DNA from 2 places in the Arthrobacter sp. B0316-1-20 genome. Region 2 is predicted to be linked to the other one. Evidence: riboswitches for the same ligand, from Rfam matches in the RefSeq annotation. Region 2 holds a riboswitch; the other holds the start of a gene.
The links. Region 2 has a riboswitch for cyclic di-AMP ahead of AC5RW2_RS00270 (NlpC/P60 family protein). Riboswitches for the same ligand answer to the same signal wherever they lie in the genome.
Positions count from the first base shown of each region.

Region 1: linked by a shared signal. The riboswitch ahead of AC5RW2_RS00740 (C40 family peptidase) and the one ahead of AC5RW2_RS00270 (NlpC/P60 family protein) in region 2 are both predicted to bind cyclic di-AMP.

Region 1 covers NZ_JBNHHC010000001.1:152,435-159,638, reverse strand. The annotation lists gene AC5RW2_RS00760 (aldehyde dehydrogenase family protein) at 1-583, opposite strand, end outside; gene AC5RW2_RS00755 (MBL fold metallo-hydrolase) at 871-1,941, shown strand; gene AC5RW2_RS00750 (MFS transporter) at 1,938-3,299, shown strand; gene AC5RW2_RS00745 (LysR substrate-binding domain-containing protein) at 3,375-4,307, opposite strand; cyclic di-AMP (ydaO/yuaA leader) riboswitch at 4,557-4,721, shown strand; gene AC5RW2_RS00740 (C40 family peptidase) at 4,725-5,633, shown strand; gene AC5RW2_RS00735 (MDR family MFS transporter) at 6,015-7,204, shown strand, end outside.
Region 2 covers NZ_JBNHHC010000001.1:46,004-53,207, forward strand. The annotation lists gene AC5RW2_RS00250 (HNH endonuclease signature motif containing protein) at 1-1,504, opposite strand, end outside; gene serC (phosphoserine transaminase) at 1,842-2,975, opposite strand; gene AC5RW2_RS00260 (iron-dependent transcriptional repressor DtxR) at 3,224-3,919, shown strand; cyclic di-AMP (ydaO/yuaA leader) riboswitch at 4,019-4,232, shown strand; gene AC5RW2_RS00265 (M23 family metallopeptidase) at 4,239-5,006, shown strand; cyclic di-AMP (ydaO/yuaA leader) riboswitch at 5,124-5,296, shown strand; gene AC5RW2_RS00270 (NlpC/P60 family protein) at 5,301-6,023, shown strand; cyclic di-AMP (ydaO/yuaA leader) riboswitch at 6,508-6,676, shown strand; gene AC5RW2_RS00275 (NlpC/P60 family protein) at 6,681-7,204, shown strand, end outside.

The sequences.
Region 1 (7,204 bases), 110 kb from region 2:
CCGCATCCAGCAACGCGTCCGCCAGGAACAGGCCGCAGGAAAGGGGCGCGTCCTCGCTGGGCTTGAGCACCACGGTGTTTCCCACGGCCATCGGGATGGCCATGGCCCGCATGCCCAGGATGAAGGGCGCGTTCCACGGAGACAGCGCCGCCACCACCCCGTAGGGCTGCCGGACGGAGAACGAGAATTTGCCGGGCAGGTCGGTGGCCAGCACGTCGCCGCGCGGCGCGGTGGTGGCCGCGGCGGCCGAGCGCAGGATGTTGGCGGCCAGCTGGACGTTGAACCCGGCCCAGACCGCCACGCCGCCCACCTCGCCGGCCATCAGCTCGATGCCCTGCTGCATCCGTTCTTCGAACAAATCCGCAGCTTTCAGGAAAATCTTTGCCCGCTGGGTGGGCGGCGTAGCGGCCCAACCGTCGAAGGCCGCCGACGCCGCGTCGACCGCTCGCGTGACATCTTCCGGCCCGGCGGCAGCGACGGTGGCGAAGGGTTCGCCCGTGTAGGGGCCGATGTCCTCGGTGGTCTTGCCGGAGGCTGCCGGGACGTGCTCGCCGTTGATGATCAACTCACGCGTGATGGGCATGGCGCTCTTTCCTTTCCGAAGTGGCTGGGCCACGCCGCCGGCCACAGCCGAAGCGCCGGCCGTCCCCGCGGCCCGGATAAGGCGGAGCCTACTCCCGCCGCCGTGCCCGGACAATGGCACGGACGCGGATGGGGATCGCCCGGCAGCCGAACGGGCCGGCCACGTTATAAGTGAAACCGTTTAAGTAGGTCGGTTATTACCGTTTTACGAAAGTGTTTGTGAGCCGCATCATGGGATTCAGGTTCCGCCGGCACCACAGGCGGAAAGACTTCCGAGGAGCTCGACCCATGACCCATTCCCTCAAGCCGCACGTCGTCACGCTGGGCACCGCGGGCGGTCCCCGCTGGTGGACCGGTGAGAATGCAGGCCGCCGGACCGGCATCGCCACCGCCGTCGTCGTCGGCGATGCCGTCTATCTGGTGGACGCCGGCAACGGCGTCGGACGCCAGCTGATGAAAGCAGGCCTGCAGGTTTCGTCGTTGCGCGGGATTTTCCTGACCCACCTGCATTCCGACCACACGATCGATCTGGCCGGGCTGGCCATCTTCGGATTGTTCACCCTCACGCCCGGACAGCGGAGCATCCGCATTCTGGGACCCGGCGACCGGGGAGAATTGCCGCCGGCTTCACCCCGCGCCACGGTTCCGCCGTCGCCCGTTTTCCCGCAATTGCCGACGCCGGGCACCCGGGACATGTTCCACCACCTGATGCAGGCGTACGCCACCGACCTCAACGACCGGGTCATCGACGCCCTGCGCCCCTCGCCGCTGGACTATTTCGTGGCCGAAGACATCGTGGTCCCCGACGCGATCGGCTACCACCCGAACCAGAACCCGACGCCGGCCGGCATGGAGCCGTTCGAGATCTACCGCGATGAGCTGGTCACCGTGACAGCGACCCTGGTGGAGCACCCGCCCGTGGCACCCGCCTTCGCCTTCCGGTTCGACACGGCCGAAGGGTCGGTCACGATCTCCGGCGACACCGCCCCCTGCCAGAACCTGGTGCGGCTGGCCCGCGGCACCGACCTGCTCCTGCACGAGGCCATCGACTTCGACTGGGTGCAGCGGGCGTACGGCAGCATCGATTCCGACGAAGCCCGGGCCTCAATGGACCACCACCGCAGGTCCCACACCTCGCCGCAGGACGCCATCGCGATCGCGCAGCAGGCCGGCGCCCGCACCTTGGCGCTGCACCACCTGGTGCCGGGAACCACTCCGGACGCAGTCTGGCAGGCACACGGCAAGGACTTCATCGGCACGTTCCTGATCCCCGACGATCTGGACGTTATCTCCTTCTCTTCCAGCGACCCGGAATCCACCGGAGTCGCCGATCATGACGAAATGGCGGTTGCACCATGAGCAATAACACGACGACGGCGTCGGCCCCTGCGGCGAACGACAGGCAGCCCGGGGACCTGAAGGTCCCCAGCCTCAACACCCCGGAGATGCGGCGCATCCTGGCGTCCAGCTTCCTGGGCAGTGCCATCGAATTCTACGATTTCATCCTCTACGCCACCGCGGCGGCGCTGGTTTTCAACACGGTGTTCTTCGTGAACCTGGACCCCGCGGTGGGGATCTTCGCCTCCTTCGCCACGCTGGCGGTCGGCTACATCGCCCGGCCGCTCGGCGGGATCATCTTCGGCCACTTCGGTGACCGGCTGGGGCGCAAGGGCGTGCTGATCACCTCCATGGTGCTCATGGGCGTGGCGACTACCCTGATCGGCCTGCTGCCGACCACGGCGCAGATAGGCATGGCCGCTCCGTTGGCGCTGATTGTCCTGCGCATCGTCCAAGGCTTGGCCGTCGGGGGCGAGTGGGGCGGTGCCATGCTGATGGGCCTGGAACACGCACCGAAGGAACGCCGCGGGTTCGCGGCCAGTTTCGCCAACATGGGAGGTCCCGCCGGTGCGGTGTTGGCCACCCTGGCGGTTTCGGCCGTGTCCGTGCTGCCGGACGAGCAGTTCCTGACCTGGGGCTGGCGGCTGCCGTTCCTGATCAGCATCGTCCTGGTGGGCATTGGCCTGATCGTTCGCCTCAAGGTCGCCGAGTCCCCGCTGTTCCTTGCGCTGGAGGACAAGGCCGAGGAGAAAAAGATCCCGATTCTCGAGGTGCTGACGAAGTACCCGAAGAACGTGATCATGGGCACGCTGGTGGGGATGAGCTCCTACACCGTCCAAGGCCTGATGACCGTCTGGGCCATCTCCTATGTGGTGGACGAGGTCGGCCTGGACCGGACGAGCGTCCTCAACGTCAAAGCGTTGGGCGCGGCGCTGACCGTCGTCGCCATCTGGTTTGCGGCCCGGCACAGCGACAAGCTCGGCCGCCGGCCGGTGATGCTGATCGGCATCACCGCCGGTGCGGTACTGGCCTTCCCCATCATGTGGATGCTGGAGCTCGGGACGCTGTGGCTGTTCGCGATCGGGCTGTTCCTGGCCAACGGAGTCATCCAGGGCACGATCTTCGGACCGTTCGGGGCGTTCACCGCCGAGCTGTTCCCGACCCGGATGCGCTACACCGGCGCCTCGCTGGTCTACCAGCTCTCCTCGACGCTGGGCGCAGGTTTTACCCCCATGATCGCCAGCGGGCTGGTGCTGGCGGCCGGCGGCGAGCTGTGGCTGGTGGCGACAGTCTGGGCCGGCGCGTTCGTCCTCGCAGGGCTGTGCATCTTGGCGATCAAGGAAGGAAAGGACCAGGACCTGACCGCGGAGAACATGTAGTTCCTCCAGCCGTGCCGTAACGGGCATGCGGCGGCCGTTGCCCAAGGCAGCGGCCGCCGTCGCGGTTAAGCGGGATCACGCCGTCGTGTGCTCATCCCAGCCGCTCGCCGCAGCGCCGCCGACCTCTGCGCAAAAATCCAGGAATGCCCGCAGCCTGAGGCTGGGCCGGGTGACGCTGGCGTAGGCCACACAGATGTCGCTGTGACCGACCGGCCCGTCGATTTCCACCGTGGCCAGGGGAAGCCCGTCGTAGCTGTGATTGCCCGGCGGCCGCTGCACCAGCACGGTGTAGCCGAGGCCGCGCGCCACCATGCCCCGCACCGCCTCAAAACTTGACGAACGCCAGGCAATCTTCGGATCCAGCCCGGACAACCGCAGATTGACCAACTGGTTATCGCGCACGGTGGGGATGTCCAGCGAGACGAAGTCCTCTTCGGCCAGCTCGGCGAGCCGGACGCTTTTGCGCGAAGCCAGCGGGTGGCTTGCAGCCAGCAGGACGTAGGGCCGGCCTTCCTTGACGGTGCGGGCCTGCACGCCGGGCAAGAGGTGCCGCGTATGGGTCAGCACCGCGTCCAGATAGCCCTCTTGCATCCGATGCTGCAGCTCGGCGGCCTCGCCTTCCTCCATGGTCACGGTGAGGCGCGGATGCGGCTTGATGAACCGTTCGCTGATCACCGGCACCCAGAAGGCGGACAGGGTGCTGTAACAGCCGATGGCCAGCGGGCCGACCAACCCCTGCTGGCGCTCGATGATGCTGTTCTGCACGTCGTCGGCGTGCCGGACCAGGCTCCGGACGTCCCGCAGGAATTGCTGCCCGACGCCGGTCAGGGCGATTCCGCGGGACCGGTGCCGCACCATCAGCTGCGCGCCGACGATCCGCTCCAGCTCTGTCAGCGCTTGGGACATCGCCGCCTGAGAGATGTGGCTGGCGGCCGCGGCGGCCGAGATTGAGCCGTGGTCAGCGACTGCAACAAAGTACTGAAGCTGTTTAAGCGTGAAGTCCACCACTCTGCCAGCGTACAAGTTAGCCCGCAGCGACTGCTTAATCGGCCGATTGTTGCGCCCGATGTACCGTGACGGACGCGTGCAACGGCCGCCTGGGGGTTGCTCGCTCCTGACCGAAAGATGGCTCTCAGGTTATCCACAGGTAAATTTCAGGGCTTGGACAGTTACCGAACCGTTATGTAATGTTTTCAGCACGTCGGCGATCATGCGCCGATGTCCTCGGAGGGTATTGCCTAGCTCTGCCAGCCTTTCCGAGTTCGTTCGCTAGACATCTGGCAGAGGCGGGGGACCCACATTCCGGGCCCCTCTTGGGGCTCTTGGGGTTAAGTCGTATGGAGTGCTTACCGCGCTGCCGCACGGCCGGGTGACTCCCACCCGAACCCGACAGCTTACCTCGCAGGCATTGGGAGAGGTATCTTCTTGCTGCTCAAAAACAATCGCGCACGCCACCGTGCCACCCCGGTCCGCAACACCACCGTGGCCGGTCTGTCCCAGGCTGTCTCGTCCCGCGCCGGAACCGTCGGCCGCGGCGCCGCCGTCGTTACCGCCGCCGGTGGCCTGATGCTGGGTGCCGGCCTGCCGGCCAATGCCGCCGCCGATGTCACGGTCCCGACCTACGGCGCTGCCAATGCAACGGACACCGTTGCCGCTCCGGCCAACGCCGGCTTCGAGGTGGAGCGCGCTTCCGTTACCAGCTCGGCCGCCGACGCCGGTGCCGCTACCGGTGCCACCACGCACACCGTGGTCGCGGGCGACACGGTGGGCACGATTGCCGCCCAGTACGGCAAGAATGTGCAGGACGTGCTGGCCATCAACGGCCTGGGCGCGTACTCCATCATCTACCCGGGCGACCAGATCGCGCTGACCGGGTCCGTCCAGTCCGGTGGCGGACAGGCAGCGCAGGGCGGCGGCGGAGCCGCCACGACCCTGGCTGCGTCGACCGACGCCGCGACTGTCTCGCTGGCCAGCGCCGACATCAAGCCGGCCTCCACCGGTGGCAACCAGAGCATCGTGGACATCGCCCTGTCCGCCCAGGGCACGCCCTACGTCTGGGGCGGCACCTCCACGGCCGGCTGGGACTGCTCCGGCTTCACCCAGTGGGTATACGCCCAGGCCGGCGTGGACCTCCCCCGCCTCAGCCAGCACCAGGGCGGCGCCCTGACCCCGACCAGCAACCCGCAGCCGGGCGACCTGGTGGTGCAGAACGGCGGCGGCCACGTGGGCATCTACCTGGGCGGCGGCAAAATGATCAGCGCCCTGAACCCGAGCCAGGGCACCATGGTGCACAACGTGAACGCCATGCCCGTTACCGGTTACTACACGATGTAACCACCCCTAAAACTCCTGGACCGGCTATTCCCCCAACGGCCGGTCCGGGATCACAGGGAAGCCTCGTCGGCCTTGCGCCGGCGGGGCTTCTCCTCTTTTAACCCGTAAGCGCGACTTTCCCTCCACTTTAACTACGCGGCGGGAGTCCTCTTGAAGGGGACCGGTGGGGGAACCATTTGGCGCGCCCCCCTCCCCCGCAGGAGGCGGTTGCCGCCCGGCGGCGAGCACCGGCGTCGTTGTTTATTCGAGGTTGACCGCCGGGAATAGGAGTCAGCGGGGGCAGGTTAAGCTGTTACTCCGCCTGCGCCCGGCGATCTTGGGCTGTTCCGGCCGCCCCCAACAGCACGATTTCCACTCGAGGATCTTCCCGTGAATAAAGAAATGTCGACGAACAGAGCCTCGGCACGGCCCGGGTCTGCCACGGGCAGCGGGCTGACGGCTGATGAGACGCGCCGGAACCGGCGCGTGATTGGCATCCTGTTGGTCTCTGCGTTCGTGGTGATCCTGAACGAGACCATCATGTCCGTGGCGCTGACCGAGCTGATGGACGACCTGGGCATCAGCGCCCGCGCGGCGCAGTGGCTGACCACGGCGTTCATGCTGGCGATGGCCGTGGTCATCCCGGTGACCGGATTCCTCCTGCAGCGTTTCACCACGCGCCAAGTTTTCACCGCTTCGATGGCGCTGTTCTCCGCGGGAACGCTGCTGGCCGCGCTGGCTCCGGGGTTCGAGGTGCTGCTGGTGGCCCGCGTGGTCCAGGCGTCGGGCACCGCGATCATGATGCCGCTGCTGATGACCACGCTGATGAACCTGGTGCCGGCCGAGGACCGCGGCAAAACGATGGGCAACGTCTCGATTGTCATATCGGTGGCGCCGGCCATCGGCCCGACCATCTCCGGCATCATCCTCAACACCTTGTCCTGGCGCTGGATGTTCTGGCTGGTGCTGCCGATCGCGCTGGCCATGCTGGTGGTGGGCAACCGGCGGATCCAGAACGTGACCGAGCCTCGGCCGGTGCCGCTGGACCTGCCGTCCGTGGCCCTCTCCGCCATCGGCTTCGGCGGGCTGATCTACGGCCTCAGCCAGGTCGGCGCGGGGCACGGAACAACGACGGCGGGGCCGGGCACGGGTGCCGCCATGTGGGTTGCGTTTGCGGCCGGCGGCGTGGGGCTGCTGGTATTCCTGCTCCGTCAGGTTCGGCTGCAGCGCTCGGACAGGGCGTTACTGGACCTGCGGACCTTCCACTCCGGCAACTTCTCCGTGTCCGTCGGGCTGATGGCTGTCAGCATGGCCGCACTGTTCGGCACCATCATTTTGCTCCCTATATATATGCAGCAGGTCCTGGGGCTCGAGCCGCTGCAGATCGGGCTGATGCTTCTGCCGGGCGGGCTGTTGATGGGCCTGCTGGCCCCGGCCGTCGGGCGGCTCTATGACAGGTTCGGCCCGAGGGTGCTGCTGGTGCCGGGAACGGCGGTAGTCAGCGCCGTGCTCTGGTTCTTCTCCACGGTCAGCGAGGACACCGCCCCGCTGACGCTGCTGGCGGCGCACATCGTGCTCAGCGTCGGCCTGGC
Region 2 (7,204 bases):
CGCGGCGGCAGCCGGGGAAGCGGCAGTGCCGGTCCCGGACGCGGACCAGGCGTTTGAGCCATTCGGGCGGAGTCCGCAGTTTCCGGGCGGCCGCGATTGCCTGGCCGTGGTCGTCGGTGAGCACCGGCAGCCAGGACCTGGCCAGCTGCGCCAGTTCCCGTCCCATGTCCGCCGGAATCGGGCCGTGCCCGGCCAAGTCCCCGGGCTCCTCGCCCAGTCCCAGCAGCGTAGCCAGGGGCACCGTGACCAACATCCCCGGCCCCGCACCACCACAGTTGCCGCTGCCGCCGTCACCGCCGCCGCCGGCGGTTGCCGGTGCCGCGGCCGGGGCCGCCGGCACCGTGTCTTCCGCTGCATCCATGTTCGGGGTGCCGGCCGGGCAGGTGCGGTCGGCCAGTATGAGGTCAGAGAACACGTCGGCGCGCAGCTGGGGCAGGGTCCTGGCCTCGTCAGGGCCTTGGAGGGAGCGGGCTGTGGCCTGGATCCGGTCGAAGACCAGATGCGCCTTGTCCGCGCCGGTGCGGATCCACAACTCGGCCATCCCGTCGTCCTGGTCGGTCAGCTGCACGTCCCGGGACTCGTTTGCCCGCCGGTGCCGCTGCGCCAAGGATTCCGGGTGCAGGCGGTCCCGCATCCGCCGGGCCCGGGACCGCACCGTATCCAGTGTGACGTCCCCGGCGCCGGGCAGCACCGCGTCCTCAAAATCCTGCAGGCAATCCGCCGGCAGGTCCGCGCAGCCGCGGGCCAGCGCCTTCGCCCGCGGCAAGTCCAAGTCGCCGCGGCCCATCGCCTCGAGAGTGCCCGGCAGGTGCGTGCAGATCTGCCGGGCATCGGCCAGCATGGCCCGCGCCGCCGCGTCACCGGTGCACAGATGCGCCGAGATCTCCTGGTGCGCAAAGCGGGAAAAGCCTTCCGGGTCCCGGTCCCCGCCCACACCCGGACGCAGCCGGGCGAAGCGGTCCAACGCCTTCACCCGGCACGACTGCACCCACGCCTCCACCCGGCCCGCAGCCAAAAGATAATCCATGGTCTGCACGTCATCCAGTTCCGCCGGCTCCACCACCGCCAACAAACCGGCCAGCACGGCAGGCGCCCCCACCCCACCCTCGGGCATCACAGGCTGATCATCGGCGCCATCCGGCACCACGGGCAGGCCTACCCCCTCCTCGGTGGTCCCGGCCGTCGGCTGTCCGGTGCCAGATCCCTGGGATGCATCGGGATCCTCGGGCATGGCTGGCTGCCCGCCGCCGTTGGCTTCGGTCGGCGAAGGAGTCTCTGCAGTGTCGGCCGCCTCGGCGGCGGCAGACGCACCAGATTCAGCGGCCGCGGGAAAGAAGCCGGCGCGATCAGGTTCGATACCATAACGCCGGAGCAGTGCCTCTGCCACCACGTGCTGCAGCAGCGCTTCCAGCAGGGAACTGTCCGGACGCGAAGGCACGCCAAGGTCCATCACCAGTTCCTGTCCGGGAACCGGGAACCGAAGCTCGTCGCCCTCGCCCTCCATATCCACACGCTACCGGCCGCCTCCGACAATTTAGGGGGCGAGTATTCAAGCTCGCGGGACGGCGGGACGGCTGGTGGGACGCAACGCCTGCCGTCACCATCGTGCACAGGCGAGCTGCTGACGCACGCCAATGAGGCACACTGCTGACGCCCACTGCTGAGGCACGCCGCTGACGCACGCCAATGATGCACGTCGCTGACGCGCGCCGCTGACGCACACTGCTAACGCGCTGTCGCTCACTGGTGGCGCAACGCCCTAGGCAACGCTGCCAATGCAAAAGGTCCGGCCGCCGCGAACGGAAGCCGGACCCTTGCGAAACGACGCGAGGTCGGGGGAGTCAGCCCTTGAACCGGTCCACCACGTAGTCGATGCAGGCCAGCAGCGCGCTGACGTCCTCCGGCTCCACGGCGACAAAGGTGGCGATGCGCAGCTGGTTGCGGCCGAGCTTGCGGTACGGCTCCACGTCCACCACTCCGTTGGCGCGCAGCACCTTGGCGACCGCTGCGGCGTCAACAGACTCGTCGAAGTCCACCGTCGCAATGACGTTGGAGCGATGCTGCGGGTTCGCCACGTACGGGGTCGCCACGGCAGAAGCCTCCGCCCACTGGTACACCCGTCCTGCCGAATCGGCGGTCCGGCCGGAAGCAAAGTCCAAACCGCCGTTGCCGTTCAGCCACTCGATCTGGGCGTTGAGCGTAACCAAGGTTGCCAGCGCGGGCGTGTTGTAGGTCTGGTTCTTCAGCGAATTGTCGATGGCCGTTTCAAGATTCAGGAAATCCGGAATCCAGCGATCGGTGGCACCGATCCGGGCGGCCCGTTCCAGCGCTGCGGGGGAGAAGACGCCCAGCCACAGGCCGCCGTCGGACGCGAAGTTTTTCTGGGGCGCGAAGTAGTAGACGTCGCTCTGGGCGACGTCGACGTCGAGCCCGCCCGCGGCGGAGGTGGCGTCGATGAGGACCAAGGCGCCGTCGTCGGCACCCTCCACACGCTGCACCGGAGCCGCCACGCCGGTGGAGGTTTCGTTCTGCGCCCACGCATAGACATCCACGCCGGCCTCAGCCCGCGGCTCCGGCCGGGAGCCGGGTTCCGAGGTGATGATGCTGGACTCGGCCAGGAACGGAGCTTTGTTGGTGGCCGCGGCGAACTTGGAGCTGAACTCCCCGAAGGACAGGTGCTGGGCCTTCTGCTCTACCAGTCCGAAGGTTGCAACGTCCCAAAACGCCGTCGAGCCGCCAACGCCCAGGATGACCTCGTAACCCTCCGGCGCCTTGAAGAACTCCTTGAGCCCTTCGCGGACGCTGCCCACCAGATTCTTCACCGGTGCCTGGCGGTGCGACGTGCCCAGGAGGTTCTTGCCGGCGGCGACCAGGGCGTCGACCTGTTCCGGGCGCACCTTGGACGGCCCGGCGCCAAAGCGCCCGTCTTTCGGCAGCAGGTCGGCGGGAATGCTGATGGACTGGGTATCGCTCATGAATACCTTTCCTGGCGTGGTGGCAATGATCTCGATGGCGGTTCGCCGTTGAACGCCCGTTTCATTCTGCCTCAACGCCGAGGGCCGCCGTTAGTTGCAGTGGCCATTGTTGCGTTGGGCGCTCGGCGCGTCAGCCCGCGGCGAAGCTGCCGGTCCGGCAAGGAAAACAGGCTAGGCTGGGGAGGGGAAAACACCCTCATGCATGCTGCTGGAGCAGCCTTTTCACCGCGCCGAGGAGCAAGAAGCCATTGACTGATCTCATCGACACTACCGAGATGTACCTGCGCACTATCCTCGAGCTCGAAGAAGAGAACATCGTCGCGCTGCGCGCCCGGATCGCCGAGCGGCTGCGCCACTCGGGCCCAACCGTGTCGCAGACGATCGGGCGGATGGAGCGGGACGGACTCGTGGTCGTCACCGGCGACAGGCATCTGGAACTGACCGAGCTGGGCCGGCGTAAAGCCACCGAAGTGATGCGCAAGCACCGACTGGCCGAGCGGCTGCTCTCCGACGTCATCGGACTGGACTGGGCCTACGTGCATGACGAGGCCTGCCGCTGGGAGCACGTTATGAGCGAGCGGGTGGAGCAGCGGCTCTACGAACTGTTGGGCAGGCCGACGGTTTCGCCGTACGGCAACCCCATCCCCGGCCTGGAAGCGCTCGGGGGCCAGCCGGCCGAAGAGTTCACCACCGGCGTGCTCAATCTGGCGCAGGCCATGGGCAGCTACACGTCCGACAAAGAGGTGAGCATCGTCAGGCTGGCGGAGCCCATCCAGGTGGAACCGGAACTGTTGCTCCAGCTGGAAGAGGGCGGTTTGAAGCCGGGCGCAAGCCTTCAGCTGGAGACCGCCGGCGAGTACATCTCCGTGCGCGTGCCGGGGATCGAAGGGGCCTTGGAACTGCCTCCGGAAGTTGCCGCGCACATCTTTGTATCAATGCGATGAAACGTTGACCCTTGAAAACACGCACCCCGGATAACGGATTTATTACTTTCGGGGAGTTTTACGTATAGTTGACCCGGGCATCGAGACATCGATTCCCACACCCTCCGCAAGCCGAGCCCTGTCGGCGGAGGCGTGTATCCGTGAGACAGGGGCGGAGGACCCACCAAGCGGCAGTATGTTCGCTGCCTTGGGGTGAAGCCGCAGCGGGCAAAGCCTCGGTGAATCGTTCCACCGGCGCTCTGTGCGGTGTGGCCGAGTTTTCTCTTGACTCGAATCCGACAGCTAACTTCGCAGGCGCTTTGGGAGAGGTAACAGAATTTTGGCAGGACACAAAGCCTCGGGACGGCGCCGTTCAACCGCCCCGGCCGAACACTCACGCCCTCGTGCCGCAACGCCCGGCCGACGCCGCGCCCAGCCGGCGCCGTCTCCGGTAGCAGCAGCCGCGCGCGACGTCGGGCATAAGACAGCGATCGTTGCAGCCGCCTCCGGGATGGCCCTGACCGTGATGCTGCCGACGACGGCCGGCGCCACCGCCGACGCCCCGCAGGATGCCCCGGCCGCCAGCAGCATCTCCGCCGCCACCGAAGCCCGGCTGACGTTCGAGCGTGCCGGCCTGACCAGCAAATTCGACCCGGACACCAAGCTGAAGCAGGTCATGGTCGCCTCGGGCAGCAATGCCAAGGTCGTCAGCAGCGAGGGCTCCCTCTCGCAGCCGATGGACGAGCTGACCATGACGTCGCCGTTCGGCTACCGTGTCAGCCCCATCACCGGCTACGCCGGTGAGCTGCACACCGGCCAGGACTACGGAGCAGCCTGCGGCACCCCCGTCCACGCAGCGGCCGGCGGAACCGTCGTCGAGGCGGGCTTCCAAGTCGGCGGCGGAGGTAACCGGATCGTGGTGGACCACGGCAACGGCCTGAAGACCACCTACAACCACCTGAGCACCATTGACACGTCCGTCGGTGCCACCGTGCAACGCGGGGAGATGGTGGGCCAAAGCGGCACCACCGGCGCCTCAACCGGCTGCCACCTCCACTTCGAAGTGATGGTCAACGACAAGCTGGTGGACCCCACCGGCTGGCTGTGATGAACACGCCGTAATCGGAACGTGACACATCCCGCAAACTGTTATAAGGTTTCACCCGTGCCCGTCGTCAACAGGCTGGCACCTTCGGGCGGAATGCCGAACTCTGCCGTCGCCCGAAGTTCGTTCGCACCGAATCGCATGGCAGAGGCGGGGGAACCACTTCCCGGACATCGCACGGTGTCCTTGGGGTAAAGCCGACCAGGCCCGGGCCACCAGCCCGCAGCCTGCCGGCCGGATGAACTCCCATCCGAACCCGACAGCTCACTTCGCAGGCATTTGGGAGAGGTACAGACCGTGTCCAAGAGCATTACTGCGGGCCGCCATCGTGCGACCCCCGTCCGCACGAGCCCGCTTGAGACGATTTCCAAGGCTGTGTCCGCGAATGCGGGAACCATGGGACGTCAGGGTGCCGTGATCGCCGCCGCTACCGGCTTGGTTCTGACCGGTACCATCCCGGCCCAGGCTGTCAGCGCTGACCGAGGGGTCGAGGCCCCGGCCCGCGTGCAGGTGGAAGCCGTGCAGGCCTCCGCAGCCGTGAAGCTGACCTTCGAACGCGCGGGGATCACCTCCACCCCCGCGCCGGAGCCGGTTGTCCAGGCCGTCTCCAACGAAATCAACCCCACGACCGGCAACGACGCCGGGTCGAACGAAACCAAGACTGTCAAGAAGGCCGGCGAGGCTGCCGCCAGCGGAGCCGCCGGCGCCATCGTCGCGGCCGCCTACGGACAGATCGGCGTCGCCCAGGACTGCACGGCCCTGGTCGAGAACGCCCTGCGCGCGGCAGGCTTCGCGGTGGGCGACCTCGCCCCGGCGCAGTTCTTTGCCTACGGAACGCAGGTGGCCACCCCGCAGCCCGGCGACATCATCTACTACGCCAACGGCGGTGCCGGCGTGGCCCACGTGGCCATCTACGTCGGCAACGGCCAGGCGGTCCACGGCGGATGGGCGGGCTACAGTACTGTTCTGGGCAGCGCCTACATCGGCTCCGGCCCGGTCTTCATCCGTCCGGCAGGCTAAGCACTTCCTGTCACGGCCCTCTCGCGGCGCGTCCTTCGGGGCGCGCTGCGAGCGTTAACAAGGCGCGCGGAGGGCCTGGGTGGAATCGGTGCGCGGACACGGCGCGCGGAGGACCTGGACGGAAACGGGGCGCGGAAACAGCGCGCGGCAGACCTGCCCAGGAGTGGCGCGAAGAAGGGGGCCGGTCGGCGCGCGGAAGACCCGTGCGCGAAGCCGGGCCCCGGAGCCGCGCGTGGAAGACCCGCGCGACAACGGCGCTTGGAACGTGCGCGCAGCCCCGAGACGGAAGGCGCACCCTTCGTACCAGCCCCGTCCCGGAACCGTCTGGCAGCAGGACTCCGAGGGCTGTCGTAATCAAAACATCACCACGCCGTGATCAGAATGTGACAATGCGTGATTGATCGTATACGCTCTAACGCGTGCCAGTTGCCAAACGGCTGGGACCTCCGGGTGGATTGCCGAGCTCTGCCACCGTCCGGAGTCCGTTCGCAAAAAACTTCGCGGGCAGAGGCGGGGGAACCAATTTCGGGTTCCGTACAGGAACCCTTGGGGTTAAGTCGACAGCACTCTCAGGCATTGCCGGGGAGGGCTGCGGCCGGATGCACTCCCATCCGAATCCGACAGCTCACCTCGCAGGCATTGGGAGAGGCCTTTAACGTGTTCAATGACACCGCTACGGGGCGCCACCGCGCCGTTTCCGTCCGCACCAACCCGCTGGAGACGATTTCCAAAGCCGTCTCGTCCAATGCCGGATCCATGGGTCGCTCGGCAGCCGTAATCGCTGCCGCGTCCGGACTGGCCCTGACCGCCGCGGTCCCCGCGCAGTCAACCTCCATCGAACGCACCGCATCCACGGTGTCCGTACCCAGCCGCGTGCAGGTGGACACCGTCCAGGCTTCGAGTGCCGTCGAGCTGACCTTCTCGCGTCCCGCCATCAAGTCCACTCCGGCCCCGGAGCCCGAGCCTGTCGTCGAAGCCGTGGCCGAGGAAGTGGCCCCGGTCGTCGAGGAGGCCGCAGACACCGCACAGGGCGCCGTCCACGCCGCCGCTCCCGCGGTCGAGGTCAAGGCAGCCGCCGCGGCTCCCGCAGCCAAGGCAGCGCCGGCGAAGGCCGAAGCGTCCGCCAGCGGCGTGGCCTCCACGCTGGTGTCCTCCGCGTACGGCCAGATCGGCATCTCGCA